3 regions of the Peribacillus phoenicis genome follow, and region 3 is predicted to be linked to each of the others. Evidence: riboswitches for the same ligand, from Rfam matches in the RefSeq annotation. Region 3 holds a riboswitch; each other region holds the start of a gene.
The links. A riboswitch is a leader RNA that binds a small molecule or an ion and turns the genes downstream of it on or off. The one in region 3 is predicted to bind preQ1.

Region 1 (11,703 bases), 3.7 Mb from region 3:
TGTCTAAAGTCTGAGACGGTCCTTTAAAAGATCGTCATTTTTTATAAGTCTTTTATTCATTTAGGTACTTTTTTCATTAAAGAAAATTCTTAATTACTTGTTATTCAGATTGAGAGGTTTACTTACACAAACTGACGACTGAATTTTAGTGTCTTTGTGTTTTTAAATAGGAGGGAATTGCTGCAAGAGGGTCTTTAATCGTGCATATGAAAAATATTTTGGATATTATTTAATGGTAATAAAAAAGCAGGTATCTATTACGATGCCTGCTTTTTTATGCTTTCCATTGCTTTTCAACTTGATGAAGGGCTTGTTGTAAAATTACTTCATGATCTGTACCCGGTTTAGTAAGGACGTTAGTTTGATAAGATTTTCCTTGGAAATCAACTGTTACTGTAACTTTTACCATTATGCATCTTTCCTTTCTTGATTCAGAATTAAATGAGGTGGTTGTACCTATTTCTTTAATACCCGTGGCAGAGGATTTTTCAAACATTTCAAAAGCTGTAAAATCGAAAGAATTAATATTCAAAATTATCTGATATTTTTAAGCATGTGTCAACATTTTTTTTTGACCTGCCACATTTCCCGGTTAAATAAAAAACGACCTGGCTTGAAACACATGACAGCCAGGTTGTTTTTGTAAACGAACTATATTCATATTTTAGTTAAAATAATACCGATTAATGCTGCAAGAACACCAGCAATTTGATAGATTTTTAGTTTTTCCTTGAATAAATAACATCCAGCGAATACGACAACTAAACAGTTCAGGCTGACGACAGGGAAAATGATGCTTGCAATCCCGGTGTTCAATGCAAAGAAATAACATCCATAGCCTATCATACTTAAAAAACCTACTAAGGAACCGATTTTGACTTCCTTTAGCTTGATTTTTTCTTTTTTAAAGGCCAGAGCCGAAAGAAGATAAAGCATTCCGCCTCCATACATTGATACTAAGATATCAAGGGAGTTTAAATGAAGACGTGTTGATGTCGTCATTAGAATTCCGAGCACACCAAATGATAAGATGGAGAATAATGTGTGCATGATCCAAGGGACATATTGATGGTTACCTTTGGCGTTAGGTGTATACTGGATAACTAATGTAGCGAGAAACATGCAGACGATTCCACTCCACTGCAAGGAAGAAATATGTTCGTGAAAAATTAAAGCTGCACAGAGTATGGGGAATATTGCATTCGCTGCGATTAATGGTGATGTCAAGCTTGCCGGCCCTTTTTCAAAGGCGCTTGCCATCTGGATGTTACCATTAGCGTTCAGTACACCAATTGCTGCACCAAGCATGATGGACAGCCAGTTCAGCTGTAAACCATCCATAAATACTCCATAAATAATGGACAAAATAAAAGCTGAAAAATAAAAGAAAAATTGGATATGTATCTTGGAATATCCTTTTCCGCTGCTCCATTTGAAAATGCTGTTATTGATTCCGAAACATAAGCTTGTGATGAGTGCTGCAAAAATCCACATGTGTATATTCTCTTCTTTCTTATAGGTTGAACTGCTTTTTCCATTTTAAACTGAATATATAAAGGAATCAAACCCAATTTAAGAGAGTTGCATTGACAGATTGACTATTTTTTTTTATATTTACTAAGACAATTTTAAAATATTTCCCGATAAACGGGAGAGGTTCATAGCATCACCCTCTTAAAAAAACTATGGCTTTGATATTTTTCGCGAATCAACCATATCTTTGAGGAGATATGGTTTTTGTTATATAGAGGCCCATTTTATGAATCTCCCTGAAACGTGGGATTAGGAGGACTTTTCATGTCTGGAAGAAAAGAAGAAGAATTAAAAAAAGAGATCACACTGCTTGGGAATCAAGGAACAAAATATACATTTGACTATGCGCCTGAAATCCTTGAGTCATTCGATAACAAGCATCCGAACCGGGATTATTTCGTCAAATTCAATTGCCCGGAATTCACTAGCTTATGTCCGATAACGGGCCAGCCGGACTTTGCTACCATTTACATCAGCTATATTCCCAGTGTGAAAATGGTGGAAAGCAAGTCTTTGAAACTTTATTTATTCAGCTTCCGCAATCACGGTGATTTCCATGAAGACTGCATGAATATCATAATGAATGATTTAATCGAATTGATGGATCCTAAATATATTGAAGTCTGGGGCAAGTTTACACCTAGGGGCGGAATTTCCATCGACCCTTACACAAATTATGGGAAACCAGGTACGAAGTATGAGGAAATGGCGAATTACCGCTTGATGAACCATGACTTATACCCGGAAACCGTGGATAATCGCTAAAGAATAGGAGAGACAATGGGCATATGCCCGTTGTCTTTTTCCTTGTTTTTAGCCATTCTTTATCAGTCGTCCTGATGATTTGTCCTTTTTAAAAATACAAATGTCCTCCTATAATGGAATTTCCACTTGATTGTTTCGAGAAAAAGCGTAATAATAGGGAGAGTTGATTTTGACAGAATATTTACGAAAATAGGGGATGTCGAGATGAAAGTTGCAAAGTTTGGTGGAAGTTCACTTGCGTCAGGTGAACAGTTGAGGAAGGTATTCGAAATTGTTGTTTCTGATCCAGAGAGGAAGATTGTGGTCGTTTCGGCTCCAGGAAAACGCAATTCCGATGATATAAAGGTGACGGATTTATTGATTGAAGCTGCGGAACAGCAGTTGCGCGGGGATAACGGAGAGCATTTGATAGAAGATGTTGTATTCCGCTATGCGAGCATTGCTGAAGAGCTGGATATATCTGAGAGTGTCATCACTGGGATTCATGAGAATTTAATGGCACTGCTGCATGCAGACCAAACTAACCCGAAGCGCTATCTGGATGCCTTGAAGGCCAGCGGCGAGGATAATAATGCGAAGCTGGTCGCAGGTTATTTTCAAAGCCGTGGTGTAGAGGCACAGTATATCAATCCAAAGAAGGCGGGCTTGATCGTAACGGATGAAGGTGGATTCACCAAGGTGCTGCCAGAGTCTTATGATCGGTTATATGCTCTGCGTGATGAACCAGGAATCGTTGTATTCCCAGGGTTCTTTGGATATACGTTAGATGGTGATGTGTTAACCTTCTCAAGAAGCGGTTCAGATATTACTGGTTCGATTCTTGCGAATGGGGTCAAAGCTGATTTGTATGAGAACTTTACGGACGTGGATGCCGTTTATGCGGTGAATCCAAATGTGGTTTCCAATCCGAAGGGAATCCGGGAACTAACCTATCGTGAGATGCGTGAGCTTTCTTATGCAGGTTTCTCGGTATTTCATGATGAGGCGCTGATTCCTGCATTCCGTGCGGGAATACCTGTCCATATTCAGAATACGAACAATCCGGCGGCACAAGGGACCCGCATTGTGAATACACGGGATAATACGAACGGGCCCGTTATTGGGATTGCAAGTGATAAAGGATTTTGCAGTATTTACATTAGCAAATATTTGATGAACCGGGAAGTTGGTTTTGGCCGGAAACTGCTGCACATCCTCGAAGATTATGGAGTTTCATATGAGCATATTCCATCAGGCATTGATGATGTGACGCTTATTCTAAGGCAGGATCAGATGAAAGGTGAAGCCGAGAATAAAATCATTTCCCGAATCAAGAAAGAGCTGCATGCCGATGAAGTGAATGTGGAGCATGATCTGGCCTTGATCATGGTTGTAGGGGAAGGGATGCGTCATAATGTCGGTACAACGGCAAGAGCGTCAAAAGCCTTGGCCGAAGCAAAGGTGAATATTGAGATGATCAACCAGGGCTCTTCTGAGGTAAGCATGATGTTCGGTGTGAAAGGGCACAACGAAGAGACGGCGATTCAGGCATTATATCACGAGTTCTTTTGAGAATAATAGATCAGTGACCTCCTTTTAGAAGGGGGTTTTTTTGTGATCAATCTTTTAGTCACTATACATACGGCTGGACTTTTCATCTGGTACTTTATGATAGTGGCAATGACCGTATGGGGATATTGAATCTGAGCTAAAAGACGCGGATACTTATTGCAGTGAATTGGTATGGTATATTCGTATTATAAAGCTGGGAAAGACTATAAAGTTAAGACAAATGCTGCTTCTGGATGTTATCCCCAATTGGTTTAAAATATTCACTTTGAGTTGATCTCGCTGAATAGAATCATGTTTAGAAAGCCATCCTTATCACCTCAAGTTTAATACTTCTATATTTAATACAAAAAAGACTGTAGGAATAAGTTCTATCTGTATATTAAAACAAAGTTGATTGGAGCGTAAGGTGCGAGACTCCTGCGGGGAAAGCGCGTCAAGGGGAGACACCGCAGGCGTAAGCCGAGGAAGCCCGGACCGCCCACGGAAAGCGAGTGCCTGGAGAGGAGATCAACGTTCAAATTGTAAAAGTCATAAAAAAACTGTAGGCAAACTCGATTTTCATCGAGTTTGCCTACAGTCTGAGCCTCCTAATGGAAGATTGGAGGCTTTCCTTTTATGTTAGTCCATAATGGTCAGGAGTTGATCGATCGCGTTCCTTGGACGCGGGGCAGGGATCATATCGGGATAGCCAACGTGAAGGCTGGCCACGATCTTCTCGCCAGGTTTCACGCCTAAAGCTTCACGAAACTCCATGCTATGTATCATGCCGTATGTTTCCCATATCATCCCGATTCCCTGTTCCCAGGCAAGCAGGCTGAAATTCTGAATCAAGGCACTTGTAGCCGCATAATCTTCTTCACGTGTCATGGGATTCGGATTCTCTTCCATGATCACTGCGACAAACATCGGTACACCTATAAGTTTATTATATCCTCGCTGTCCGGCTGCTTTTTTCTTTTCAGGGTCCTTCTCTTTGCCTTCCATGAATGCACGGGTTGCTTCTGCGAGTTTTAAGCGGCTATCACCCAGAACCACGACGAAGCGCCACGGTTGGGTCAATTTATGGTTCGGTGCCCATGTTGAAGTTTCCAATAATGATTGGATGGTATCAATAGGAACAGGAATGTCTTTAAATCGTTTGATGCTGCGCCGTTCTTTAATGATATCTTCTAGTTTCATGATCATCCTGCTCCTTTAATCATATATGTAAATTTAATAGTTGAAAAAAAATAATCCCCGGCTGCCTAATATGCTTCCAACGTGAATAAATTACTTGAATAAAGAGGGGGCAATATTCTAGTGACTTGCATTCGCTAATGAGCATATAATTTTACTAGGCACAGAGAAGCCGGGGCGACATTGTATCTATGTACAATATCAAAAGGGTACGATAAGAGAATATCGTAATTGCTTATCAAATTTCAGAGATCAATAATGAAATTGAAAATCATTATCAATTAGAATTTTCGCTTATTTCCTGTTATTTGTCAAGGGTATTTATAAAAAAAATCAAGATTTTTACCAATGCTTTAAAACAGTTAAAATCTTTTAAAAAATCTGTATAAAAATGTATAATGAGAGGATGAAAAGATGCTATTTACATACGGAGAATCGAAGGTGTCATAGATGAAAAAATTGTCCTCATTTCTTAAGCCGTACTGGCTTTTGATCATTCTTGCTTTATCCTTAATGATTGTCGAGCTCGGGGTAGAGCTGTTACAACCTTTATTTATAGCAAAAATAATTGATGATGGCATTTTGCAGAAAGATTTATCGGTGGTGATTAAATGGGGAAGTGTCATGGTTGGGCTTTCTGTTTTTTCATTTCTTGGCGGGATTGTTAATTCCTTTACGGCATCACATGTAAGTCAAAGCTTTGGACATGATATCAGGAAAAGCCTTTTTGGTAAAATACAGGCGTTTTCTTTTGCGAATTTGAATAATATCCCGACTTCCTCGTTGATAACAAGGATGACAAATGATGTGACCCAACTTCAAAATACGGTTTTTATGGGCTTGCGTATCATGGCGAGGGCGCCATTGATCGTAATCGGCGGAGCGATAATGGCTATTGCGGTCGATTTGAAATTATCCCTTGTTTTGGTCATTTCAATTCCGGTTCTTGTTTTCTTCTTGCGATGGGTTATGAAACGGGCGGCTAAGCTGTTTAAGCTCGTCCAGAAAAAACTCGATAATGTCAATGGTGTCATGAGGGAAAATCTGATAGGCATGCGCTTGATCAAAGCTTTTCTTCGTAAGGAGCATGAAATCGGCCGATTTGATGATGCGAATGAAGAGTTGAAAAGAAAGACTGTGTCTTCCCTTCGTTTAATTGAAACGACGATGCCTGTGCTGATGCTGGTCATGAATGTGGCGATTCTGATCATTCTCTGGCTTGGAAGTGAATTTATAACAACGGGAGATATACAGGTAGGGGAAGTTGTGGCGATTGTCAACTATGCCACGAGGATTGCGGCATCCCTTTCCGTTTTTTCATGGCTGATCATGGTCATTTCCCGTGCAAAGGCTTCAGCGGAACGTGTGACGGAAATATTTGAAACCCCGATAGATATTGATGAAGGTAAGGCGGTAAGCAAGAGTGGGGCCGTCAATGGGGGAGGCATTAAGTTTCTGGATGTATCTTTCCGCTATCCTGGAACCGAAACCCCGATATTGAAAAACTTGACCTTCTCCATCGATCCGGGAGAATCGCTTGCCATCATAGGAGCGACAGGATCAGGGAAAACATCACTGTTTCAGCTGATTCCGAGATTATACGAAGTTGAAAGCGGCTCCATTCAAATTGATGGCCAGGATCTGAAAGATATTCCCTTGAATTCGCTGCGGAACAGGATCGGCTATGTACCGCAAGAGGCCCTGCTATTTTCAGGTACCATAAAGAATAATGTCGCTTGGGGAAAAGAAGGTGCCTCGATGGAGGAAATCATGGCTGCAGCCATGCATGCTCAGGTCCATGAGACTGTAATGAAACTTCCGAAGCAATATGAAACCCAGTTAGGGCAAAAAGGAGTGAATCTGTCGGGAGGGCAAAAACAGCGCTTATCGATCGCAAGAGCATTGGTGCGCAAACCGAAGATTCTCCTTCTGGATGATAGTACAAGTGCGCTGGATTTGAAGACGGAAAGTAAATTGCTTGCCGCTTTAAAGGGCTATACATGCACAACGCTCATCATTACACAAAAAATCAGTACAGCCATGGAGGCTGACAAAATCTTGTTGCTGGAAAGCGGTCAAGTCCTTGCGCTGGGGAAACATCAGGATTTGATGCAAACAAGCGATCTTTATCGAAAAATCGTTCACTCACAGTTTGGGGAGGAGGGGATTTCGCTTGAGTCGAAGAATATCTCCCGATAAGGCAAAGTCTAAACCGATCAACTCCTGGAATACGATAAAAAGGATCATTCCCTACTTAGCAACGAATAAAAGCCTGCTATTTTGTGTCCTTTTCATGGTTCTGATAAGCTCGGTTTTGGGATTGCTTGGCCCCTTTCTTGTTGGGATGGCCATTGATGATTATATTGTCACAAGAGATAGCGGGGGGCTGATCAGCCTTCTTTTCGGACTTCTCGGAGTCTATATATTCTATTCCCTATCCATGTGGCTCCAGAATTATTGGATGATCGGAATCGCGCAGGATACGGTTTATGCGATGCGCAATCAACTATTCAAAAAGCTTCACCAGTTGTCCATTCCCTTTTTTGACCGGCGTCAGCATGGGGAATTGATGAGCAGGGTCACGAATGATATAGAAAATGTCAGTTCCACTTTGAATAGTTCAGTCATCCAGATTTTTTCAAGTGTGCTGACACTGGTCGGGACGATTGGAGTTATGCTGTATTTGAGCCCTTTATTAACCGTTTTAACCTTATTCATCGTTCCTCTCATGTTCTTCGGTCTGAGGTGGATAACGAACAGGACGGGAAAGCTGTTTAAAGCACAGCAGAAGAACCTTGGAGAACTGAACGGGTTTATAGAAGAAACGATTTCCGGACAACGGATCGTAAAGGCTTTTTCACAGGAAGATAAAGTGATCCGTGATTTTATCATCCGGAGTGAAAATTTAAAGAAAGCCGGATTTCTATCACAATCATACTCAGGGCTGATTCCAAAACTGATGAATTTACTGAACAACTTAAGTTTCACGGTAATAGCCGCTGTCGGCGGATTTTTGGCGCTGAGTGGCATAGGTACGGTTTCCATCGGGGTAATTGTCATCTTCACCGAGTACTCAAGGCAATTCACCCGTCCGCTCAATGACCTGGCTAACCAATTCAATACACTCCTCTCAGCTGTTGCCGGCGCTGAGCGGGTTTTCGCCATACTTGATGAAAAAGAAGAGGAAGTGGATGAGAAACAGGCTTCTGAACTTCGTGATGTCCGCGGTGAGGTGGACTTTGAGGGTGTTTCCTTTTCGTATAATGATGAAGAGCAAACGATATATGATGTTAGTTTCCATGCAAAAAAGGGGGAGACCATCGCGCTTGTAGGTCCCACGGGGGCCGGTAAGACTACGATCATTAATCTTCTTGCACGTTTTTACGAGCCGAACAGCGGCCGGATATTGATTGACGGCCAGGATATCCAACAGGTGACGAGGTCCAGTCTCCGTAAGCATATGGGCTTCGTTTTACAGGATTCCTTCTTGTTTCAAGGTACGATTCGTGAAAATATCCGCTACGGCCGGCTGGAGGCAGAAGATGAAGAAGTGGTGAATGCAGCCAAGCTTGCCAATGCCCATTCCTTTATCATGAAACTGCCAGATCGATATGAAACCATCTTGAATCAAGATGGCAGTGGAATAAGTCAGGGGCAGCGCCAGCTATTATCGATTGCCAGGGCAATTTTAGCCGATCCCATTTTATTGATTTTGGATGAAGCGACAAGTAGCATAGATACGATAACCGAGCTTAAAATCCAGGAAGCATTACACCGCTTGATGGAGGGAAGGACAAGTTTTGTCATTGCCCACAGATTGAATACAATTCAGCAAAGTGATCAAATCCTTGTACTTGATGAAGGAAGGATCATTGAAAAAGGATCCCATGATGAATTGTTGCGGCAGAGGGGTTTTTATTACGATCTAAACCGCAGTTCATTAAGGGAAAATCAGATAGGATGAAGAAAAAATGTGTGCCATCCGGCGCACATTTTTTGTTGGTCCCATAATGAGCATCATAAACTTGGGGATTGCATCCCGTTCATTTAATGATGCACCTTCTAAAAATGCGTTCACACAATCCGAATTTTATAAAGTATGGAAATTATTGATTCCACATAAGTGGGATAAGAGGTAATTATCGACAAAATAATGGAAAATACTTTACAAATTGACTAAATTGCTATTGCTAAAAAACCTTATGGTAACATATAATTCAGAATATATATAAAATTCTTTAAATTTAATGGGTACGGGATAAATACAGCCCTGGCCCCTTATAAATGAAGGTTTTTTATAGTTACACACTAGATCAGTAGAGAGGAGATGGAAAAAAATGAAAGCGCTTAAGTCTGTTATTCTTTGGGGGATCGTATCTGCACTGGGTGCGGTTAGCTTTGGTTTCGTCGCGCTAAACCGGGGGGAAAGCATCAATGCCATGTGGGTTGTCACTGCGGCACTCTGTGTTTATTCAATTGCATACCGCTTTTATAGTAAATTCATTGCACGGAAAGTGTTTGAGCTAGATGACAATCGCCAGACTCCATCGGAAGCGAATAATGATGGGAAGGACTACGTACCTACAAATAAATGGGTGCTGTTTGGCCACCATTTTGCAGCAATTGCCGGAGCTGGCCCTCTCGTAGGTCCCATCCTTGCAGCGCAGATGGGATATTTGCCAGGGACGCTATGGCTTGTAGTCGGAGTTGTATTGGCTGGTGCCGTACAGGATTTCATCATTCTCTTCGGTTCGATGCGCCGAAACGGCAAATCTTTGGGAGAGATGATCAAAGAGGAGATTGGCCCGATTACAGGCTTGATAGCGATGATCGGTATTCTCGGTATCATGATCATTTTATTAGCGGTACTTGCCCTGGTTGTCGTAAAAGCGCTGGTGGGCAGTCCGTGGGGGATGTTCACGATTGCCTCGACGATACCGATCGCTGTTCTCATGGGCATTTACATGCGTTATATAAGGCCGGGACGGGTTGGAGAAGGATCGATTATCGGAATCATACTTTTGATGCTCGCTTTATATTTCGGCCGCTTTGTAGCCGAAAGCGCAACATTGGCGCCAATGTTCACTTTCAGCGGGGAAACGATTGCCATCATGTTGATAGTATATGGTTTCGTTGCCTCCGTTTTGCCTGTATGGATGTTATTGGCACCGCGTGATTATTTAAGCACATTCTTGAAAATCGGTACGATCATCGGACTTGCACTTGGTATCTTTATTGTCATGCCGAGCCTTGAAATGCCTGCCGTCACTCAATTCATCGATGGAACAGGACCTGTATTTTCCGGAAATTTATTCCCGTTCCTATTCATTACGATCGCTTGTGGAGCGGTATCGGGATTCCATGCCCTCGTTTCCTCAGGTACAACTCCTAAAATGATTGAACGCGAATCGCATGCACGCCCAATCGGATACGGGGCGATGTTGACTGAATCCTTTGTAGCCATCATGGCGATGATAGCCGCCTGTGTATTGACGCCAGGTATCTATTTTGCCATTAACAGCCCGGGGGCCGTTGTGGGAACGGAACCAGCGCAAGTGGCTGCTACGATATCCGATTGGGGTTTCCTTGTGACACCTGAGATGATTACCGGCCTTGCAGACGATGTTGGGGAAGAGACCATTATATCCCGTACTGGAGGAGCTCCAACCTTTGCTATCGGCATGGCCCATATCTTCTCGCAAGTGATTGGCGGGGCGTCCCTGATGGCGTTCTGGTATCATTTCGCGATCCTGTTCGAGGCATTGTTCATATTGACCACCATTGATGCAGGAACCAGGGTGGGACGTTTTATGATACAGGATATCATCGGCACCTTTTACAAACCATTTGCCGAAACGAATAAATGGCTGCCCAATATAATTGCGACTGCCATTTGTGTAATCGGTTGGGGGTACTTCCTTTATCAAGGGGTCATTGATCCTCTTGGCGGGATCAATACCCTTTGGCCATTGTTTGGAATTGCGAATCAGATGCTTTCCGCCATTGCGTTGCTGCTTGGGACGACGGTCCTTTTCAAAATGGGCAAAAAAGCGTACACATGGGTCACTCTTGTGCCCACTACATTCTTGTTGATAGTGACCATGACGGCAGGGTGGCAAAAGCTGTTCCACGAAAACCCGGCAATTGGCTTTTTAGCACATAAGGATAAATTTAAAGCGGCTTATGATAGCGGGGAAGTTCTTGCTCCGGCAGCCAATCTGGCCGAGATGAAGCGGGTTATCGTCAATGATTATGTGGATGCTGCCCTATGTGCCATCTTCATGGTCGTGGTGATCACGGTCCTGATTTCTGCCATTAGGTTATGGATAAAAGTCTTGAAGAACCAGAAAATAGATTTACATGAAACGCCTTATGTATCAAGGTCGTCATAAGGGAGGGAAGGCAATGTTGAAAAGAATAATTACAATTCTCAGCTACAGAAAGCAATTCGTCAGTTTGCTCGTCGGCGTGCCAAGTTATGATACGTATGTGGCACATATGAGAATGCACCATCCTAAGGATCCCGTGAAAACCAGGAAAGAATTTTTCTGCGAAGCCCAGGATGAACGGTATAATGCAAAGGGTGGGAAAGTGTCTCGTTGCTGTTAATTGAATATTTTTTGAGGGTCCTCTATAGGAGGGCCCTTTTTTTATTGGTTTTTTTGATGGGGTCATTAG
Region 2 (11,703 bases), 3.7 Mb from region 3:
TGACCTGCCTCCCTCCCTCCATTATAACCATAGTATTGGTTGGGGATTCCGCTTTGCACCAAAGCATTAATAGGTATCCTCCGAAAAATACATTAAGAAATAATTAAGGTTCCTTTGGTAACCTGGCCCTATCATGTTTGCAGGAATTATAGGAGGGATAGGCTTTGCTAAAGAAGGGGTTAAAAGAAAAAAGCGTTAAGGTGATCTTGGTTGGTTCTCTTGTGGGGATGGGGACATCCATTTATATGCCCGAGGCATGGGCGGCGGAAGGCGCGTCTGTCATTCAGGAAGAGGCACAAACGGTAAATAGTCTTTCAAAGCTAGAAATAGAAGGGATAGAACTGGATCAAAAATTTTCGGAAGATGTACACGATTATAGTTCGGCAGTGGGGAATGATGTGGAAAAGATCACATTGCTTGCAGCAAGCCCTAACGAGAATGCAGCCATATACGTGAATGGGGTAAAAATGACAGATGGTAAAGTGAAGGATTTAACTCTTCAAACAGGTCTGAATACATTTGAAATCACCGTCAGCGATGGGGAAAATGAAACGGTTGCCTATACTCTCAAGGTCGAAAAACTTGAAAGTGATGATAACCTTTTAACATCGATTGGATTATCAAAAGGCTCATTAACATTCGATTCTAAAGTGACAGCTTATAATGCTTCAGTTGAAAATGAAGTCCAGTCCGTTACGGTAACTCCGACATTGAGTGACAGTACCGCAATTGTAAAGGTGAATGGAAAGGATGCTACCAGTGCCGGTGTAAAGGTTAGCCTTCCAGTCGGTAAGACAACGGTGAAGATTGTCGTTACAGCAGAAAATGGAGATGAAAAAACCTATACGCTTACGATTACACGGGCTGCAGCCAAGGAAACCGAATCGAATGATGCTCCTAAAGAGAGCGAAGTGCAAAAGGAGCCATCAACAGAAACAAGTAAAGCTCAACCTTCCTCGGATAAGGGGAATAAATCATCTTTAACATCAGCAGAATCCTCGGATAAGGGGAGTAAATCACCTTTAACATCAGCGGAATCCTCCAATAATCTAAAACCAAGCAGTGGTGTCAGCCAAGTGCCGAAAGCACAGCAAATTGAAAGTAATTCAACACAAAAACTTAAAACGGATTCTATAGAGAAGGTAGCGTCAGCAGATTCTTTAGGCGAGGAAGGCAATAATGCACCAGTGTTGAACAATCTGACTGTATCAACCGGAGTATGGAACAAATCTTTTGAATCTAATGAGCATACCTATCATATCGAGGTCGATAATGATATTTCTTCAGTCGAAATGGATGCAGCGACAAATGCCAGCGGAGCAACGATTGAATATGACGGTGAGAGCAGTAAACAAGTGAAGATCAAGGATAAAGCGAAGACGGCCATTTCCGTTACCGTATCAAAGGATGGGGAGCGCCGGACTTACGTCCTTGTTTTCGAAAAGGATATGGAGGTGGAGATGGATGAGGAAGAAACCGTGGATGATGTCAAAACAAAAGAGGCGGAAGTTGAGGCAACACAAATGAGTACGGCTGGCAAGAAAGTGAGCGATACATCCAATGATACAGAAGGCCGGGTTAATGTGAAACAGCCTGTCGAGACTGTGTCATTCTTTGGGAATATAAAGGATTTCTTCACCTCCCTGTTTAAATAGGGTCGTTCTGAATCCTGCAAAAAAGGACAAGGTTTAGGCTTGTCCTCGGATTCATAATTTTATGGGCAACATGATTTGGACCTCGGTTCCATGGTTTAGTTCGCTGTTAAAGCGGACCTTTCCCCGATGCGCCTCGATGATTCGGCAACTGACTGTCAGTCCTAATCCGGTTCCTTTTTCTTTAGAAGAATAGAAAGGTTCTCCAAGATGCTTTATCCGGTTTTTTTCAATTCCGCTTCCATTATCTTTGATGGTGATGGAAAGGTTATTGTCCATGCGTTCGAAATCAATCCAAATGTGATCGGCGGATGCCTCCATTGAATTCTTGAGCATGTTTATGAAAACTTGTTTTAATTGGTTTCCCTCACATAATAGAAGCGGTATTTCGTTTTTAACAGATATTGATATTTGGGTGGGGTACGAGTCCGCCTCTGGTTTCAACAAGGTTTTGACATCATTCATCAGGTCGATGATTTGATGTTTGCTGAATGGAAGTTCCTGTGGTTTTGCCAGAACGAGTAACTCGCTTACAATAAGATTGATCCGGTCCAACTCACTTAACATGATTGTGTAGTATTGTTCATAGGGATGGTCGCTCTTTTTAAGCAGCTGGACGAAACCTTTTAAAGAAGTCAGCGGGTTTCGTACCTCGTGGGCCACACTTGCGGCAAGTTCGCCGACTATCGATAATTTTTCGGTTCTTCTTAAGCGTGCTTCGGTTTCCCGGATTTGAGTGACCTCTTTAGCATAAGTAATGATTCCGACTAAATCCTCGCCAACCATCATCGGGACAAACGTACAAGAAAGTAAGATGGACTTCCCGTACTTCGTCAGGAATTCTATATCTTTCCCTTTTTTGATCCCCTTATGGTTTTCCATGACATATTGGCAAGATGTACGGATCAATTCCGCGTCTTCTGCTGAGAAGTTCAAATTAATGAATGAGGCGCCATGTATTTCTTCCTGTTGAAAACCTGTTACCGTTTCAAATCTAGGATTCACGGTCGTGATCATTCCGTTTAAATCAAGCATCAGCATCGGATATGGGTTGTGTTCAAACAATGATTTATAGCGTTGTTCACTTTCGAATAATTGATTCTCCGCGACAACCCTTTCAGAAATATCCCTGCCAATGACGACTAAGCCTTTTCGTGAACCATCCTCATTGAACAGGGGAACTTTGATCGTATCAAATGTCTTGTGATTGCCATCGGGAAGAGGGATGATTTCCTCACACCGTGTGATTTCCCCTTTTACCCACGTTTCTTCATCGGAAACTTCACAGTAGATCAACGACTCTTTATAAAATTCCGAGTATTCTGCGAGCTCACTGTCTCTTTTTCCCTTATAATCTACATGCTCCAATTGAAATAATTGCAGCCCGAAAGTATTGGATTCAAGCCATCGGCCATCACCATCCTTGAAGTTAACGAAATCCACCATTGAATTGATGAGTGTACGCCGGCGTTGTTCCGCTTCTTTTAATCGTTTGAATTCTTCCCTTTTAGCTAAATAAAGATATAAGACCAAGCCTATTGATAAAAGGAAAACAAAGCCTTCCACTCTTTGAAGTTGAATAAAGACCTCTTTATTTTGGATATTTGTAGTTAAAAAATAGTCGAACACGACTAATGTAAGAATCCCGGATAGGATATATATTGCTAAGATGGAGCGTTTGGACATGGAGATTCTCCCTGATTTTAAGACATTTCAAAGGTAAAATTACATACACATTTTAACAAACTATCGAAAAAAAATATATGCAGAATCCTAAATAAAAAAACAGGGCCAATGTGGTCACCTGTTTTTTCTGAAGAAGGTAAGTTTCTTTTTCTTTTTTGCACGCTTATAGATAATGAAAAATAGTAAGAAGAGGAGTGCGAGTGCAGCTAGCGTATATTGGTTCATTTCAACAGATAGCAGTCCATAGGGAATCAGCGATAGGAAGAAAAAGTATATAAGGTTGCCAAGCCCCGTCGCTAATAAAAAATCCTTGAACGTGACAGTGCTGACTCCAGCTGCCAAGTTAATTAAGCTTGTTGGGATAAGCGGGAAAATCCTGCCTGTAAAAACGTACATGAAGCCATGCTCCACAACGGTTTCTTGCCATTTTTCGCCAACCTTCTTTAAGAGAAGCTCCTGAAACCAGTTTCTTGCTGCATAAAAAATGAATCCTGAGGCAACCACACTTGTAAACCAACTCCATAGATAGCCATATATGAATCCGAATATCGTGACATTGATAGTCAGGAGCAAAATTAAGGGGATGATTGTAAAAGAATTTTGTACAAACATCAATACGAATGTCACAATAAATGTAAGCAAAAGGTTTTCCTTCAATATGCTAATAACAGAATCTAGGTCACTTTTCCAAACTAATGTGAACAGCTCTGCATTAGAGTATATAAATATTGCAATTACAAGTAGACCGATTATGGTCAGGACTTTTTTCAAAGGGCCACCACCATTCTTACTAATAGTTTATCATTTTCGAGTTCATTGGTGAAAAAAAAGAGCTGCCGCATCATGCAGACAGCTCTTTTCCATTATAGTGGCTTAACGGCGCGAAGATTCCTTTTAAAGCCACTTTTCAAACTGAATTCTTTTGTTCATTCCATAAATGATTGGCGCTCCAATTAGGAGGACAACGAACTCACCGACAGCTGTAGTCATCCAGCTTAGCCAGAATGGCAAGCCAAAGGCAAGGTTCAGTTCAATTGCAATTAAAAACATTGTGAACGTGAAAAAGATAATCGTGGCGATCATCCGTCCTTTAATGCCTTTTATGAAACGAGATACATAAATGACAAGCAATAAGGCGAGCAGGGATTGCCCCACCCCAAAAATCAAATCATATGGTACCATCGGTGAAAAGAGCAGATTCGATATGAAGACTCCGCCAACGATACCGTAGATATACTTTTTATTGAATACAATCAGATGATTCAACATTTCCGGTACACGGAATTGGAACATCTCAAAAGCTATTGGTTTAAACACCAATGAGACCGCCACATACAAGGCAGCCAATAACCCGTTTATCACGAGTGTACGAACATTCATTTTACTCTCTCCCTAGTTTTTTATCGTGGGATGGTTACGAACCACGTGTAGGCGTTTACCCGATGTTTAATAGTATCTCATGTAAGCTTGTTTCGTCAATTTGTAAAGAATGGTTTTAATTTATTAGTTTCCAAGCAGGAGAAGTAGCACAATAGGATTTTGATTTATTGCAATGAAGGATGATATTATTTTAATATGTACGTCAAAGGAGTGAATATAAAATGTCGATCGAGAGTGTCAAAAGCCATTTTAAACAATGGAATCGGGAAGGCGACGTAAAGGAGTTCGAAACATCGAGTGCTACGGTGATTGAGGCAGCGGAAACCATCGGTGTTATCCCAGCGCGGATTGCTAAGACTCTTTCCTTTAAAGGGGAAGGTGAACCCGCAATTTTGGTAGTTGCCGCAGGGGACGCCAAAGTGGATAATAAGAAATTTCGTCAGACATTCGGTTTCAAGGCACGAATGCTTTCGCCTGAAGAAGTCCTTGCACAGACCGGTCATGCAATCGGAGGCGTTTGCCCGTTTGGTCTGGCAAACGATTTAGCTGTTTTTCTTGATGTATCGATGAAGCGCTTCGAGTCATTGTTCCCGGCTTGCGGCAGTGCGAACTCTGCAATAGAACTTACACTCGCTGAATTGTTTGAATATTCAGGTGCAAAGGATTGGGTGGATGTTTGTAAGGGTTGGGAAGAAAAGGAGAATGAGGAAACGGCGGTAGGCAATGCAGTTGATGGCATTTGATCAATGGGTGCCAAAAAATTAGATTAACATGATTGGGATTGAGTCCACTGCAGTGGACTTTATTTGTGGGGGCCGCATGCATTTCTATGATTAAAGCGGAAAACGGGCAGAAAGTGTTCCTGAGCGGAGGTTGAAAGATGTTAAATGGAAGCGAAAGAAAAAGCAATAGCAGCTATCTTAGTCTTAAAACTCTTTATGAAGAAAATATAACGGTTAAGAGCATTGCCCAGGAGCTTGAGTTTTGCCATAAAAATGATCTGGCTCTGGATATTCAGAAAGCATTGGAAAAAAAGAATTTTGATATATTGGCAGTCAAAGATCAAGGGGAAATCATCGGGTATATCGAAAGGGAAGAACTAGGTGAAGGAAGTATTTCTGAATATTTAAAAAGCTTTTCACCAAGGGAAATGGTTTCGGATTCAACCCCTTTGATCCAGCTTCTCCATATTTTCAAGAATAAAACAAGGGTGTTCGTATTAGAGAATAATTCAATTAAAATGTTGATTACCCATGCCGACCTTCAAAAGCCTCCGATCAGGATGCTGATATTCGGATATATTACCTTATTGGAAATGAGGATGAGTGATATCATCCTGGATAGATTCGGCGATGGCAGCTGGTATCCAATGATCAGCGAAGACCGTTTAGAAAAGGCAACCGAATTATATAGAAGGAGAATCGATAAAAATGAGGATATCAATATAATAGAGTGCCTGCAAATCAGTGATAAATTCGATATTATACATAAAGATAAAGAATTGAGGTGCTTCTTCCAAATCCCTTCGAAAAGTAAAGGGAAGAAGGATGCGAACGCCATCCGGAAATTACGGGATAAGATTTCCCATGCTAATGAACTGGGTCTGGACATGTCATGGATGGAAATCATCGAGGTTGTCGAGTCCTGCGGCCGACTGCTCGAAATCTCTGAATCCTATCCTTACGAAAAATAAGATCCGGCTAATCATGCTGGTTCTTTTTTAGCTCATCCAGACAGAAAAAAACTGCCCATATCAGGCAGTCTCCCCGAAAATTCAAAACTCCGGCAGTTGATCCAGGTTATTTTCCTTTATCCCATCGGGCTCACTCCGCAATATGTCACGTCCATATTTATGAAAGACGTCAACATTGGCCAGGTTGCCCGCCTTTGCTTCCGCAAGGGCTGTGGGGTAGTCGAGTTCGCGGCCGGAGTTCGTCTTGATGGCGATAATATTGTCCTCTTCATTTTTCCTTACGGCGATGATTTCTTCTTTTCCTGCTGAATCAGGTTGGTTTGCTTGCGGTGTTCCCTGCTGTTTATATGATTCATAGGCTTTTTCAAATTGGTCCATGTTTTGGACACCTCCTATTTATAGGGTGAGCCATTTTTTCTGCAATATACAAACCGGATTTCGTCCAACTTGAGCCGTTATTTCGTCCAAATGGGCCGATTTTTCGGCACTTTTTTTAAGTGAATGCTGTCTTCTTGGCCTGTTTGCAGTGGCATGGCACTTGCATCTTGTAAGTAGTAGCAAGAAATAATATCCACTGCATTAAGGGAGGAAAATGAATCATGAATGTAAAACAAGGGGCAAGCACTGTAAATGCAAAACAACAGGTCAAGACAATGAAAGCGGCGGTCGTCAATGAATTTAACCAAAAACTTGAGATTAAAGAAGTACCCATCCCGGAATTGGAATATGGTGAGATATTAGTGAAAATTAAAGCCTGTGGCGTGTGTCATACCGATCTACATGCGGTCCATGGTGATTGGCCGGTAAAACCCAAGCTTCCGCTAATCCCCGGACATGAGGGTGTGGGTATTATAGAAAAGGTGGCAGAAGGCGTAACTTCCTTGAAAGTGGGTGACCGTGTTGGGATCCCATGGCTTTATTCGGCATGTGGCGATTGTGAATATTGTCTGACTGGAAGGGAAACGCTTTGCTTGGATCAATTGAATGCAGGTTATTCCGTGGACGGCGGGTATGCGGAATATTGTAAAGCACCTGCCAAATATGTGGTGAAGGTTCCTGAAGGGCTTGACTTTGCGGAGGTATCACCGATTTTCTGTGCAGGTGTAACGACTTATAAGGCGCTTAAGGTATCAGAAGCAAAACCTGGTGATTGGGTAGCGATTTATGGAATTGGCGGATTGGGACATGTTGCCCTGCAATACGCAAAAGCGATGGGCTTTAATGTTATTGCTGTCGATATTCAAGATGATAAGCTTGATCTGGCAACGGAACTGGGGGCGGATTACACGGTTAATGGGCTTAAGACCGATCCTGTACAGGCCATAAAGGATAAGGTTGGCGGTGTGCAGGCATCCATTTCTGTGGCGGTTACGAAAAAAGCATTCGAACAGGCTTACAGTTCAGTCAAGAGGGGCGGTACACTTGTCGTAGTCGGATTGCCGAATGATGAACTTCCAATCCCGATTTTTGATACAGTGTTAAATGGGGTAACTGTAAAAGGGTCCATCGTTGGGACGAGAAAAGATCTACAGGAAGCTGTTCAATTTGCCGCTGATGGAAAAGTCAGAACGAATATTGAAACAAGAAGGCTTGATGAAATCAATGACGTGTTTTCCATGATGGAAAAGGGAGAAATCAACGGACGTATCGTATTGACGCTAGAATAGGAACAGAGGAGGAAGCCCTGGAACGGGGCATCCTCCTTTTTATTATGTCTGGCTCTTCTCATTTAATATATAGCGCAATTTCCTTATGGATATCTGCAAGCGTTTGGCAGCTTCATTCCGGTTGCCGTAGGTTTTTTGCAGTGCCTGCATGACGAGCTCCTTTCCAATTGTTGATTGAAGCTGTTTGATTTCCGTAAGGATTTCTTCAAGCATCAGTTCATCCTTCTCATTAAAGTCAGCCACCAGCCTTTTTCGCCACTCTTCAAGAAGGTTTTCAGTTGACTGAATCTCATTAGGTGACACAATTTTGTCAGGAGTGATCTGGCTGTTGGATAGTGAGATATCATTGGCGGTTATTACCGCCTTATTGTCTGCAAGAGTTAGCGTGCGCATGACCACATTAGAAAGTTCGCGTATGTTGCCTGGCCAGTTGTATTGCTGTAATTTTTCAATGGCTTCATTGGAAAAAGAAATATCCCCATGACCATTTCTCTCAACCAAGTGACCGACAAGCAACGGAATATCCTCTTTTCGGCTCCTTAATGGCGGGATATCCAGAGTCACGACGTTCAGTCGGTAAAATAGGTCTTCCCGAAATTTATTCTTGTCCACTGCCTGCTGCAGATTTTCATTGGAGGCCGCCACTAACCGGGCGTTCGTCCGTAATGTCCCGCTGCTGCCAACCCGCATGAATTCCCGTGTTTCCAAAACCCTAAGCAATTTGACTTGAATGGCGGGACTCGCATCCGCAATTTCATCAAGGAAAAGCGTCCCGTTCCCTGCAATTTCGAAAAAACCCTTTCGCAGCTGGGTCGCTCCTGTGAAAGCTCCCTTTTCATGACCGAATAATTCGCTTTCCAGCAGGGATTCAGAGATCGCTCCACAATTGATGCCGATAAAAGGTTCATGGTTCCGGGGACTGGCAATGTGGATGAAGCGGGAAAGCACTTCTTTACCACTTCCGGTTTCTCCTTCAATTAATACATTGACGGATTTTTGGGCCACCTTGAAAGCCATTTCAATCAAATTTTTCATTAAAGGACTTTCACTGACAATGAGTCCTGAATCCTCGGCTAGCTTATGGATGAAATGCTGATTTAAAGCTTCATTTTCATTCAATAGGTTGTCAATCTGCCTTTCCAGTACTTCAATATCCACGAAGGGTTTTTCCATGTAATCACTCGCGCCGAGCTTCATTGCATCAACAGCGGTCTTGACGGTGCTGTATCCGGTCATGATCAGTACCTTGCACCGCGGCTGCAGTTGTTTTAGGTGCTGAAGGAGGGAAAGCCCATCACAATCCGGAAGCTTCAAATCTATCATTGCGACATCAAAACGCTGCTGATTCCAATCGATCTCATGAAACTCCTTGCCGCTATTCACAACTTGTACGAGGTAACCTTTCATCGTAAAAAGGCGGGATAGAAAAGTCCCAACCTCTTTCTCATCGTCTACCACAAGTAAATGAACCACCTTATCATCCCCTTTCCTCTCCTTGTAAGGGAAGCCTCAGGAAAAAAGTGCTTCCTTGTCCTGGTGTGCTCAAAACGTCGATCTTTCCGCCATGGTCTTTGGCGATGCCGAGGCTTACAGACAGCCCCAAACCTGTACCTTTTTCACGATCTTTAGTCGTATGAAAGGGATGGAATATGAAGGGCAGGCGTTCTTTTTCAATCCCCGTTCCGTTATCAGTCACCTGAACCACCATGAACTTGTTTTCTGTATAGGTAGTGATCGCAATCGATTTTTCCGTTTTGGCGGACTCATCCAATGCGTCCTTGGCATTCAATAGCAAGTTGATGATGATCTGTTCTATCTGCGGCTGGCTGCCCTTTATGAAAGGAAGGTCTTCCTGAAGGGTAAGATGGAGGGAGATTTGCTTCTTCCCAAGTTGGAACTTCAATAGGTTCAGAACCTGGTGAATGGCTTCGTTAATAGAGTAATAGTGGAATCTATACTCATCCTGCCTTGAAAAGGTAAGCAGGCTTTTCACTATTTGCCTGCATCGGTCCCCACAAATCTTAATATCGTCCAATAGCATATAATCCAGATTGTCCTTTGGGGTTTTCCGTAATAAAATTTGTGAGTTACCAAGAATGGCCGTTAATGGGCTATTCAATTCATGGGCAATCCCTGCTGCCATTTCACCAATCGCCCCAAGTTTCCCGGCATGCAATAGCTGGACTTCCATCTGTCTTCTTTCGGTGACATTTTTATAATAAGCAATGACCCCATATACTTGATGCTCCTTATTCTGAATCGGGTAGGCATGCATTTCCAAGATGGTATCATGCTGAAGGAGAATTTCCTGAAACCCTGGCTTATTACACGTAAAGGTATCTTGAATCAGAGATTGGGATTTTTCAATTAAAGCAAGCAGGTCGGAAAAGTCCCTGGCTGAATCATTGGATTGATAGACCGTTCCTTTGTGATCAAAGACGATGATCATATCCTCAACTGCCTTGAATGTATCCTCCCACTCCTGTTTGGAATGAAGAACTTCCTTATAAAGCTGGGCATTCTCCAAAGTTAACGCAAGCTGGTTGGATAGTTGCTCAAGAAATTCAAGTTCATCTTCATGCCATGTTTTCTTTTTCTTCCTGCCGAAAGTCCAGATTCCGATTTTTTTACTTTTTCCGTATAAAGGGACTAATAGAAGTGATTCGATTTCAAGTGATAATAGACGTTCCTTTTCTGGGAATTCCGGTAGCCGTTTAACTTCCACCTGAATCGGCTGTTTGTCCTTCAAGGCCGATGAGAAATCCTGAAAAGGGTGTAACAAGTTTTTGGGATCCATTTCAAGTTCGCAGTGACCATTAGGGCAGATGTGAAGCAGGGCAGGTTCTTCCTCATACAATATGACAAAATGACTGTCATCGAAGGTAATGAGCTGCTTAAGTTTTGCAATAACATTTCGGAGAGTCTCTTGGATGTCGATGTCCATATTCATATTTTTAGTGATGTCATTCATGATTTCAAGCTGCATATTCTTCTTCTTCAGCTGATCCACGGTTTTCTTAAGTTCCGTGTAATACGTTTTCTTTGAAGATTTAACGCCTGTCATTAAATCTATCATTTCAAGTTTGTTCATGCTTTTCACCTCTTATAGGGCTGTAAGAAGCAGCTGATTTATCTGTTCTAATGACATATCACGAGGATTTGTGATCATGCAGGCATCCTCAAGAGCGGTCATCCCAATGGGATCTATCATTTCTTTCGTAATGCCGACATCACTTAAAGTTTTGGGAGCCCCTATATCCTGTGATAATTCCCTTACGAAGCTAATGGCTGCCATTCCTGCTTGCTGCTCGGTCAATGCTCGTGTATCGATGCCCATGATGTCGGCAATCTCGCGGAATCGCCTTGGTGAGGCAATTCGATTGAAATCCATGACATGGGGAAGGAGTATCGCATTGATTTCACCATGCGGAAGGAGGTACTTGCCGCCTAGGGCATGTGAAATGGCATGGGCAGCTCCCAAAATGGCATTGGAAAAGGCCAGTCCAGCCTGCAGGCTCGCCATCGCCATCGCTTTTTTTGCTTCCTCATTATGCCTGGATGCAACAGAGGGGCGTAAGTGACGGGAAACGATGGAAAGCGCGTTTTTAGCTTGTACATCTGTCAA
Region 3 (8,378 bases):
ATAGTGGATAAACTCCAAAAAATAGATGAAGATATTCAGCGCAGCCAATTGAAGTATACAAACAAGAGGGTTCTCGTGAGTAAGGAATTCACCTTTGATGCGGCACACCATCTGCATGATTATGAAGGGAAATGCAAGAACCTGCATGGCCACACGTATAAGGTCATTTTCGGATTAAGCGGGTATACAGATTCACGAGGGTTGATGATAGATTTTGGGGACATCAAGGATATATGGAAAAATGAAATTGAAATCCACCTGGATCACCGTTATTTGAATGAAACCCTGCCGCTCATGAATACAACAGCTGAAAATATGGTTGTCTGGATTTATGAAAAAATGGCCGAATCCCTTTCATTAAAAGAATATGAGGGTGCTAGAGTCGAATTTGTTCGACTGTACGAAACGCCGACAAGCTATGCCGAAGCCAGAAGGGAGTGGATGGAAAGTGAGTAAACTCCCTGTTATGGAAATCTTCGGGCCGACCATCCAAGGAGAGGGAATGGTCATTGGCCAAAAAACCATGTTCGTTCGGACGGCCGGCTGCGATTATTCGTGTGCCTGGTGTGATTCCGCATTTACTTGGGATGGCACCGGTAAGGAAGATACCGTCCAGATGACTGCTAGAGAAATATGGGATGAGCTGAAGCGTATTGGGGGTTCTGGTTTTTCCTTCGTGACGATATCAGGAGGAAACCCGGCTCTGCTGAAAAACCTAAACGGCTTGATAGCGATCTTACATGAAAATAAAATGAAAATAGGTGTCGAAACCCAAGGGAGCAGATGGCAGGATTGGTTTCTCGATATTGATGAACTGACTATTTCACCTAAGCCGCCGAGCTCTGGAATGAACACGGACTTTACGGTGCTCGACCAAATCATCTCGAACCTTGCCAATCGAAATCCTGAAAACCATGTCTCATTGAAGATCGTCGTCTTTAACGAGGAAGATTATCAATATGCCAAACATGTACATGGGCGTTACCCGGATATTCCTTTTTATCTGCAGGTCGGCAATGACGACAGCCGGACGGCGGATGATCGTCAATTGATCAGCGGCCTATTGAAGAAGTACGAAGAGTTAATTGATAAAGTGATAGTAGATGATGAATTGAATGATGTGAAAGTCCTGCCCCAGCTGCATACCTATATATGGGGAAACAAGCGGGGCGTGTAAAGTAAAGGCAGTGTGATGTTTAATCACACTGCCTTTTAAGCATATTACAACCTTTGTATATGTGTAGCTTTGAAGGATGATGTGTATTTAAGGCCATATCCAAATAAGCGATCCATTCCTATATGCGCTGTCCAAATTAAACCAATCAGCATCAATGCATCCGACTTTAGGAAAATGGATAGCAAAATCGTGAAGATGGACAGGATATAAGTATGAAATAAGTTATAAACCCTTGCTCCAATCCGATCATTGATCAGATAGGCCAGCATGGAAACATCAGGCGATAAAATCAATAGAAGGAAAATCCACCAGCTGAATTCATATAACGAATAGATGTAAATCACCGCTAAAAAGACCATGAGCCCTTCAATATGAAGGTATTTCTTTACCATATTAAAACCTCCAAAGTTTATTTGACCAATGGTCAATAATATTCAAAAAATTATATGATGTTCCTGATGATATTTTTTACATGAAAATAAGCTAAGCCTTTTACATCTTGATAAGTTAGCTCAGAATTAATATAAAAAGTTATGAATCCGTGAAGAGAAAGAAAAATCGACCATATGGATGCAGGATTCAATTTGTTGTCCGTTAGGTCCGTCAGGGACTGGATTAGCTTTTCATATGTTTTATTAGAATCAAATTGAAGTAACTGCTGAATTTCTTTTTCCTTCGATAAAAACATGATGGAATAATGATTCTGTTGGGTTAAACCGAACTCCAAGAAGCATAATAAAATCTTTTCCATTTTTATAGAAGGGTCATTTTCCGACATGATGATATCATCGATTAAATTATTTAAAACGGAAAAATCCGTTTTTACCAAACTGTAAAATATTTCCGCCTTATTTTTAAAATGATAATAAATGGCTCCATGGCTGCAATCCAATGATTTAGCCAATTGCCTCATTGAGACATTCGAATACCCTAACGTTGCGAAAAGGTTTCTAGCTTCATTCAACACCATTTCCCTGGATAATTCTTTACCTGCCGATTTCCTTGGCGACATCTTGACACCTCCTATTTATTGACCACTGGTTAATTAGGATGATAGCTCACTGATTTCCAAATGTCAAATATTAGATCGAATGATAAATCCCTAAACTTTACCATTCGGTGAAGCGGAATTCCACCAGTGTTGCAAAGGGGAGGATTGAGGACATTGCAGTGTTTGACTTATTTTGTACCTTTAATACCCTTATATGGTATTATAAGGGTATTATTAGAGCGTTGAGGGGATGAATAAATGAAAAAGAAATTCGGTATTTTTGCTTCAATTACCATAGTCCTGACCGGCTATTTTTTATTCACTAAACCGTATAAAGATAAAAAGAAACCTGTAGAAGACTTTTTTAAAGTGTATCCACGAGATCAGGTAATAATAAATGAAATGATGATCATAGAGGGAGTTGATGAGGACAATCCGGGTGATATCGATTTGAATGATGAAGAGGAATTGGAAAAATTGGTAAAAAAGCAATATGAGCAAAATCAAAAGGGGGAAATAATTTTTACAGAAAAAAATCAGTGAAATCACCTACCTGTAATGAGTAACTAATGGGGGAGGCGGCAGTTATTGATAGTTTTGGATAGTATCTATGGGGAACACATTGTAGAGGGAGTTCTGGAAGAGCTGATAGTAAGCAAACCGGTCCAAAGATTGAAGGGGATACATCAAGGCGGGGCAAGTTATTTAGTTAATGAGAAGTGGGATGTCACACGATTTGACCATTCAATTGGTGTGATGCTTTTAATAAAAGAGCTTGGTGGGTCATTGGAGGAACAAATCGCGGGCTTGCTGCATGACGTATCCCACACTGCATTCTCACATGTAATTGATTTCGTTCTGGATTGTAAGGATGAAGATTATCATGAAAAAATATATGAACAAGTCATTATGGAATCCGAAATCCCCTTAATACTGAAGAGGTATGGATATGAATGTGAAGATGTTTTTCAATCAAAATGGGAATTGCTTGAACAGCCAGCACCTGAGTTATGTGCCGATCGGGTAGATTATACTCTCCGGGATATGTATCAATATGGACATATCACACTGGAATCCGTTCATGACTTTCTAAACCATGTAATCATAATAAATGGAAGGATGTATCTGGATAATATTGAATCGGCTGAATGGTTTGTGAAAACGTATTATAGCGAAGTTATTGATTTTTTCATGGAACCGCTTAATATATATGGCTATGGAATTTTGGCAAAGACCTTAAAATTGGCTTTGGCTAAAAAACTGATCAGCCTTGATGACTTACTTGGTACAGATGAGGAAGTCATGTCCTTGTTAAGCTTGACTGAAGACCATGAAGTGCAAAATCTGTTAAAACGGATCCATGGTAACGTAAAGGTGAAAAAAAATCAAGTGGACTACGATTTTTATCTGAAAAATAAAGTGCGGCTCATTGATCCTTCCGTTATTCAAGGAACCCAATTAATAAGAGCATCCAGTTTATCAGACAAAGTCAAGAAAATGGGAATTGAAGCCTACAAAAAAGCTTCAAAGGGCATGTATCTAAAAGTGATTTCCGATTGAATTTCGTGTCAAACCATACGGAAAGTCAAAAACTCAAGGGTGTTATTCATCCTTGAGTTTTTTTCCGGAAACATCTAAGTCTCCTCCCGTTTAAAAATTAGTTGATTTAGACAATCGACATCCAGGAAGGAGCTTGATTAACGGATGCCTTATATATCTGAACCAGCATCCTTTAATAATTAAAAAACTAATGATGCTCTCAAAGTATTAACGCCATTTTCCAAATAACCCTTTAAACAGGTTAATGTATAAACCCAACCTTCCTTTTGTCCGATCATTTTGTTTATTATTTCAGGGTCGTCTTCACTCAAACCTGATTCGTTTACTTCAATAATTGTACTCGTATTATCCAACTCTTTTAGTGTAATGGTAACAACCGTTTCTTGATCATTTCCGCCCCACGCAAACACGATTTTCCTATTTTCCTCGACTTCCATTACATTAATAACCACTTCAGCATCGTATTCGTTGTATCTCAATGTAGGCGTCCGGCCTTGTTCCCATCTTTCCGAACTCGATGAGAACCAGAAATTCCCGATTTTTTCAGGATTCACTATGGCTTCAAACACTTCATTAGCTGGCTTGATTATCTTAAATTTCGTAATTATTTGGGTATCCATACTAAATCAACTCTCTTTCGATTTGTTTTTATTGTATTCCACTATCCCAATCTACTGATATTGGCGGCAGGGTCCTTCCAGTTTCAAGCAAGCTCTTCAGGTTACTCAGAATGGCTGGCCAACCATTATTCAAGCCTTCAAAGGTATTGTCATCATATACGAAATCTGTCTCCAAAAGCTCCTCATGCCTAAGCGTTAACTTTAAAGTCGAATCATCCATTTTCTGTAATTCAAAAGTGACCCGTGTAGGCTGCTCGCGAGGTGTTTCGTCTCCTGCCATGTTCCATGTATACGAGAGCAGGTGCAACGGCTCACACTTAAGTACATTCCCATGATCAGTAATCCGCCCATCTTCCAGCATATATTTGACGCTTGAACCTTTTTGCCAGTCAGACTGTACTTGCAATCCAAAGTGGTATTTCTTCGTGACTTCACCACTCGTCAGGGCTTCCCAAAGCTTCTCTGGTGTGGTTGCGATATAAATAGGATAGACAAACGTAGTTTTTTTTATAATTCTTTTTCCTCCTCGCCAAATAAGATATCAAGATCGTAACCTAACTCTATCATTGATTGTCGGCTTTCATATACAGCCGGTCAAGCAGTTTTTTGCGACAGAAATCGGCAAAGTCATTGCATTGAAGAAGAGTTGAAGTGCATTGCTAAAACCGGATTCTCCGTGACATAAAAGGGCCGTATGGAAACTTCTTGATTTCCAATCGCTTTCAAGCTACGATAAATAAGGAAAAATGATAATCCGCTCGGGCGGAAGAGGTTCTAGCTACCCTCTCAAAAAAACTAAGGAGAACAGTGCTCTTTCTTAGGGTGCTGTTTTTTCTGTATAAGGAGAATTAAGAAATGTTAAGAATTTTATTGTATTTAGTATCCATCATCACGGCGAATGTGGTTACAGCAGCTTTTGCGCCATTACATTTTGGCATGTTCATCATTCCGATGGGGACATTGCTCATCGGGGGAACCTTCATCTTCCGAGATCTGGTCCAGAATAAATTCGGCCGCGCAAAGACCTATATATGTATCGTCACTGCACTTATTTTATCTGCGTGTGTATCATTTTTATTAGGGGATACGTTATTGATTGTATTTGCTTCTGCCTTATCGTTCATGGTCGCAGAAACGACGGACACGGAAATTTATACCCGTTTAAAGCTCCCGATGAGTTGGAGGGTGTTTTACAGCGGAATCGTTGGAGGGTTTTTCGATTCGGTGATATTTGTCGTGATTGGTCTAAGTCCATTGGGTGCCAATATATTGCCATGGGAAGCAGTACCCGCTGCGATTACCGGCCAAATCATCGTGAAAACCGTCATTCAGTCAATAGGTGCCGTACTTTTGGGACGAATCAACGTAGAACTGGAGAAACGTGTAGTCTCCAGTTAAATGCCAGGAGGGATGCACTACATGGATGGAACCAAAAAAGAAAAAGATAAATGCTATTGTCTCGAGACCTTTCGTGAAAAATATGGGGCGCATGTTCAAGGGGAATGTATGAAGCTCTCCTGCGCCAATTATCGCAAGCATAAAGGAATTGACAAAAAAGGACCAAATTAGGTCCTTTTTTTGCGTGAACGGAGTAACTCACGAGTAAAAGTGCGAAATTCACGAGTAAAAGTGCGGAATTCACAAGTAAACGACACGAAATTAAGAATGCAGAACGAATTCACGAGTAAAAGTGCGAAATTCACGAGTAAAAGTGCGGAATTCACAAGTAAACGACACGAAATTAAGAATGCAGAACGAATTCACGAGTAAAAGTGCGAAATTCACGAGTAAATGTGCAAAATCAAGAGAGCAACACGAATTTCACCAATAAACAGTGCGAAATTATGAGTGCAGGCCGAATTCCCGAGTAAACATCAAAAAAGCTTCCTGCACCATTCCATTAATGGGGCTAGGAAGCTTTGTATTTTGTTTAAAATTGCTCTGTGCTTTTCCGAACTAATTTTTCGAGGAAGTAAAAGCATTCTCGTTTCCGCTCAAGTTCGGTTTGTCCATTTTCGGTGACATGATAATATTTCCTGCGGCCTGACTCGGACTCTTGCCAATGGCCTTTTATGAATTCTTTTTTTTCTAACCGTTTAAGGGCGGGGTAGAGGGTGCCTTCACTTATTTGATATTTGCCCATGCTCATTTCCTTCAAGATCTTCGTGATTTCATAGCCGTATAGCTTTTTTTGTGAAAGAAGTGAAAGCAAAAGGAGGTCAATGCTTCCCTTCATTAATTCTTTATCCAAATAAATTCTCCTCCTTTTCATTTTTAAAGTGTAATACGTTGTACATCGTATCACAAGGTGCATTTTACTTTTCTTAAAAAAAATGGTTAAATGACGATTGCTAAATAAATTTAATCATAGTAAAATGTGCTTCGGAACGGATGAGTTGTGAAGAGTGTGGTAAGGATACTATATACATGATTTAATTGTTTTAATGAAAATACGGAATAGGATAGAAGAATCCCTACTCAAGGGGTATTAATTGATTTTTTTTCGAAAATCATTTAGATTCTATTTATCAACAAGAGCAAAGAAAGAAGGTCCTAGATAGATGAAAGTGAAAGCACCAGAGCCATTCACATATATTGGTGGAAAGAGAGCTGTTCTTTTACTTCACGGGTTTACCGGAAGTACAGGAGATATGAAGAAATTAGGGAAATACTTGAATGATCTCGACTATACTTGCCACGGACCTCTTTATAGAGGGCATGGAGTGTCTGGTGAGGAACTCGTTAAGACTGGTCCAAAGGAATGGTGGGAAGATGTAGTTAATGGCTATAAATTCCTTAAAGAAGAAGGATATGAAGAAATTGCTGTTGTAGGAATTTCTTTAGGAGGAGTGTTCTCATTAAAAGTGGGAATTGAATTGCCTGTAAAAGGCGTAGTTTCAATGTGCGCTCCGACGCAAGGGAAAAGTATCGATCGACAAAAGAACCGCTTGCTCAATTATGCACAGGCTTATAAGAAATTTGAGGGCAAAGATGCAGACCAAATTGCTGCAGAAGTGAAGCTGCTGGAAGAAGAGCCTATGCCTCAACTAAAAGATGTGCTGAATATTATTAATGAGACAGGTGAAAATTTAGATTTAATCACATCACCAACTCTTGTTTTACAAGGGCGCTTGGATGATCCCGACTATACGGAGAGTGCAACAGCGATTTTCAATGAAGTCGATACGCAGCATAAACACTTGATATGGTATGAAAAATCAGGTCATATTATCACATTGGGCAAAGAACGTGAACAGGTGTATGAAGATGTGTATAAGTTCTTGAATACACTGAATTGGTCGGAGTAATAAGCGAGTTTATAAATCCCCTTTAAGTTGAACCTGTGTAAAGCCTGCATTCATATGTAGGCTTTAACACAATGCTTGAGGGGATTTTATTTTGGCTGAAAATCTATTTGTAGAAAAAGACCTTTAAGTTATCGTTATTATCAAGAGTTGCCAATAAAATATCGTTCACATCGGCATTATATTTTATCTTGATTCTGTTTTTAAGCCATGCTTCGTCTTTGCCGCCCCGCTTCAATTCTTTAGAATCGATCTTCCCTTCTTTAATAATCGTTTTAGGAAAAGCGAAGGCATTTGTTTCTAGGTGCATATCTGCTGGGGTTACTGCTTCATATTGAGCGTATAAAAACAATGAAATGGTACCACCCGGTTCCCATAGTGCGAGGGACACTTTTTGAATATCTTCGACTTTTTCTTTTCTTAATTCCGATAATAAAAAATCGATGGAGATTCGGGCTTTTGCTAAGCTTTTGTAAATGATTTGTCCATTTTCGATAAGTGGAAAGGGGGCGGAGTCAAAAAACCTTCGGATTTTGCCCCACTTAAGACCCGTAAACACACTAATTATATATAAAATCACTAAAACAAAGGTCGTAATCATTGAGCCCTTCAAACCTAACTGTTCATCTGACAAAGGGTGGGCAAGAATGTTTCCAATAATTAATGCCATTATGAAATCAAGTAATCTTAACTGGGAAATGGACCGTTGCCCCATTAATTTAACC

Region 1: it holds a riboswitch for preQ1, as region 3 does, so the genes downstream of both, queF (preQ(1) synthase) here and ABC374_RS18650 (VUT family protein) in region 3, are expected to answer to the same signal.
Region 2: it holds a riboswitch for preQ1, as region 3 does, so the genes downstream of both, ABC374_RS00300 (QueT transporter family protein) here and ABC374_RS18650 (VUT family protein) in region 3, are expected to answer to the same signal.

What each region holds. Positions count from the first base shown of each region.
Region 1 is NZ_JBDFMF010000001.1:148,230-159,932, forward strand. It holds gene ABC374_RS00760 (BA3454 family stress response protein) at 275-532, opposite strand; gene ABC374_RS00765 (EamA family transporter) at 658-1,494, opposite strand; PreQ1 riboswitch class I at 1,648-1,693, shown strand; gene queF (preQ(1) synthase) at 1,798-2,298, shown strand; gene ABC374_RS00775 (aspartate kinase) at 2,503-3,849, shown strand; gene ABC374_RS00780 (nitroreductase family protein) at 4,468-5,028, opposite strand; gene ABC374_RS00785 (ABC transporter ATP-binding protein) at 5,476-7,224, shown strand; gene ABC374_RS00790 (ABC transporter ATP-binding protein) at 7,199-8,989, shown strand; gene ABC374_RS00795 (carbon starvation CstA family protein) at 9,363-11,417, shown strand; gene ABC374_RS00800 (YbdD/YjiX family protein) at 11,431-11,634, shown strand.
Region 2 is NZ_JBDFMF010000001.1:60,947-72,649, forward strand. It holds gene ABC374_RS00285 (cadherin-like beta sandwich domain-containing protein) at 165-1,655, shown strand; gene ABC374_RS00290 (PAS domain S-box protein) at 1,707-3,338, opposite strand; gene ABC374_RS00295 (TVP38/TMEM64 family protein) at 3,453-4,109, opposite strand; gene ABC374_RS00300 (QueT transporter family protein) at 4,233-4,718, opposite strand; PreQ1 riboswitch class I at 4,725-4,769, opposite strand; gene ABC374_RS00305 (YbaK/EbsC family protein) at 4,940-5,461, shown strand; gene ABC374_RS00310 (hypothetical protein) at 5,599-6,411, shown strand; gene ABC374_RS00315 (DUF3892 domain-containing protein) at 6,493-6,789, opposite strand; gene adhP (alcohol dehydrogenase AdhP) at 7,065-8,078, shown strand; gene ABC374_RS00325 (sigma-54-dependent transcriptional regulator) at 8,121-9,551, opposite strand; gene ABC374_RS00330 (ATP-binding protein) at 9,556-11,169, opposite strand; gene ABC374_RS00335 (iron-containing alcohol dehydrogenase) at 11,182-11,703, opposite strand, start outside.
Region 3 is NZ_JBDFMF010000001.1:3,801,683-3,810,060, reverse strand. It holds gene queD (6-carboxytetrahydropterin synthase QueD) at 1-456, shown strand, start outside; gene queE (7-carboxy-7-deazaguanine synthase QueE) at 449-1,177, shown strand; gene ABC374_RS18680 (DUF4260 domain-containing protein) at 1,222-1,569, opposite strand; gene ABC374_RS18675 (TetR/AcrR family transcriptional regulator) at 1,620-2,189, opposite strand; gene ABC374_RS18670 (hypothetical protein) at 2,427-2,711, shown strand; gene ABC374_RS18665 (HD domain-containing protein) at 2,757-3,728, shown strand; gene ABC374_RS18660 (SRPBCC family protein) at 3,908-4,348, opposite strand; gene ABC374_RS18655 (SRPBCC domain-containing protein) at 4,377-4,826, opposite strand; PreQ1 riboswitch class I at 5,111-5,153, shown strand; gene ABC374_RS18650 (VUT family protein) at 5,204-5,746, shown strand; gene ABC374_RS18645 (hypothetical protein) at 5,768-5,917, shown strand; gene ABC374_RS18640 (PadR family transcriptional regulator) at 6,279-6,599, opposite strand; gene ABC374_RS18635 (alpha/beta hydrolase) at 6,910-7,656, shown strand; gene ABC374_RS18630 (DUF421 domain-containing protein) at 7,760-8,378, opposite strand, start outside.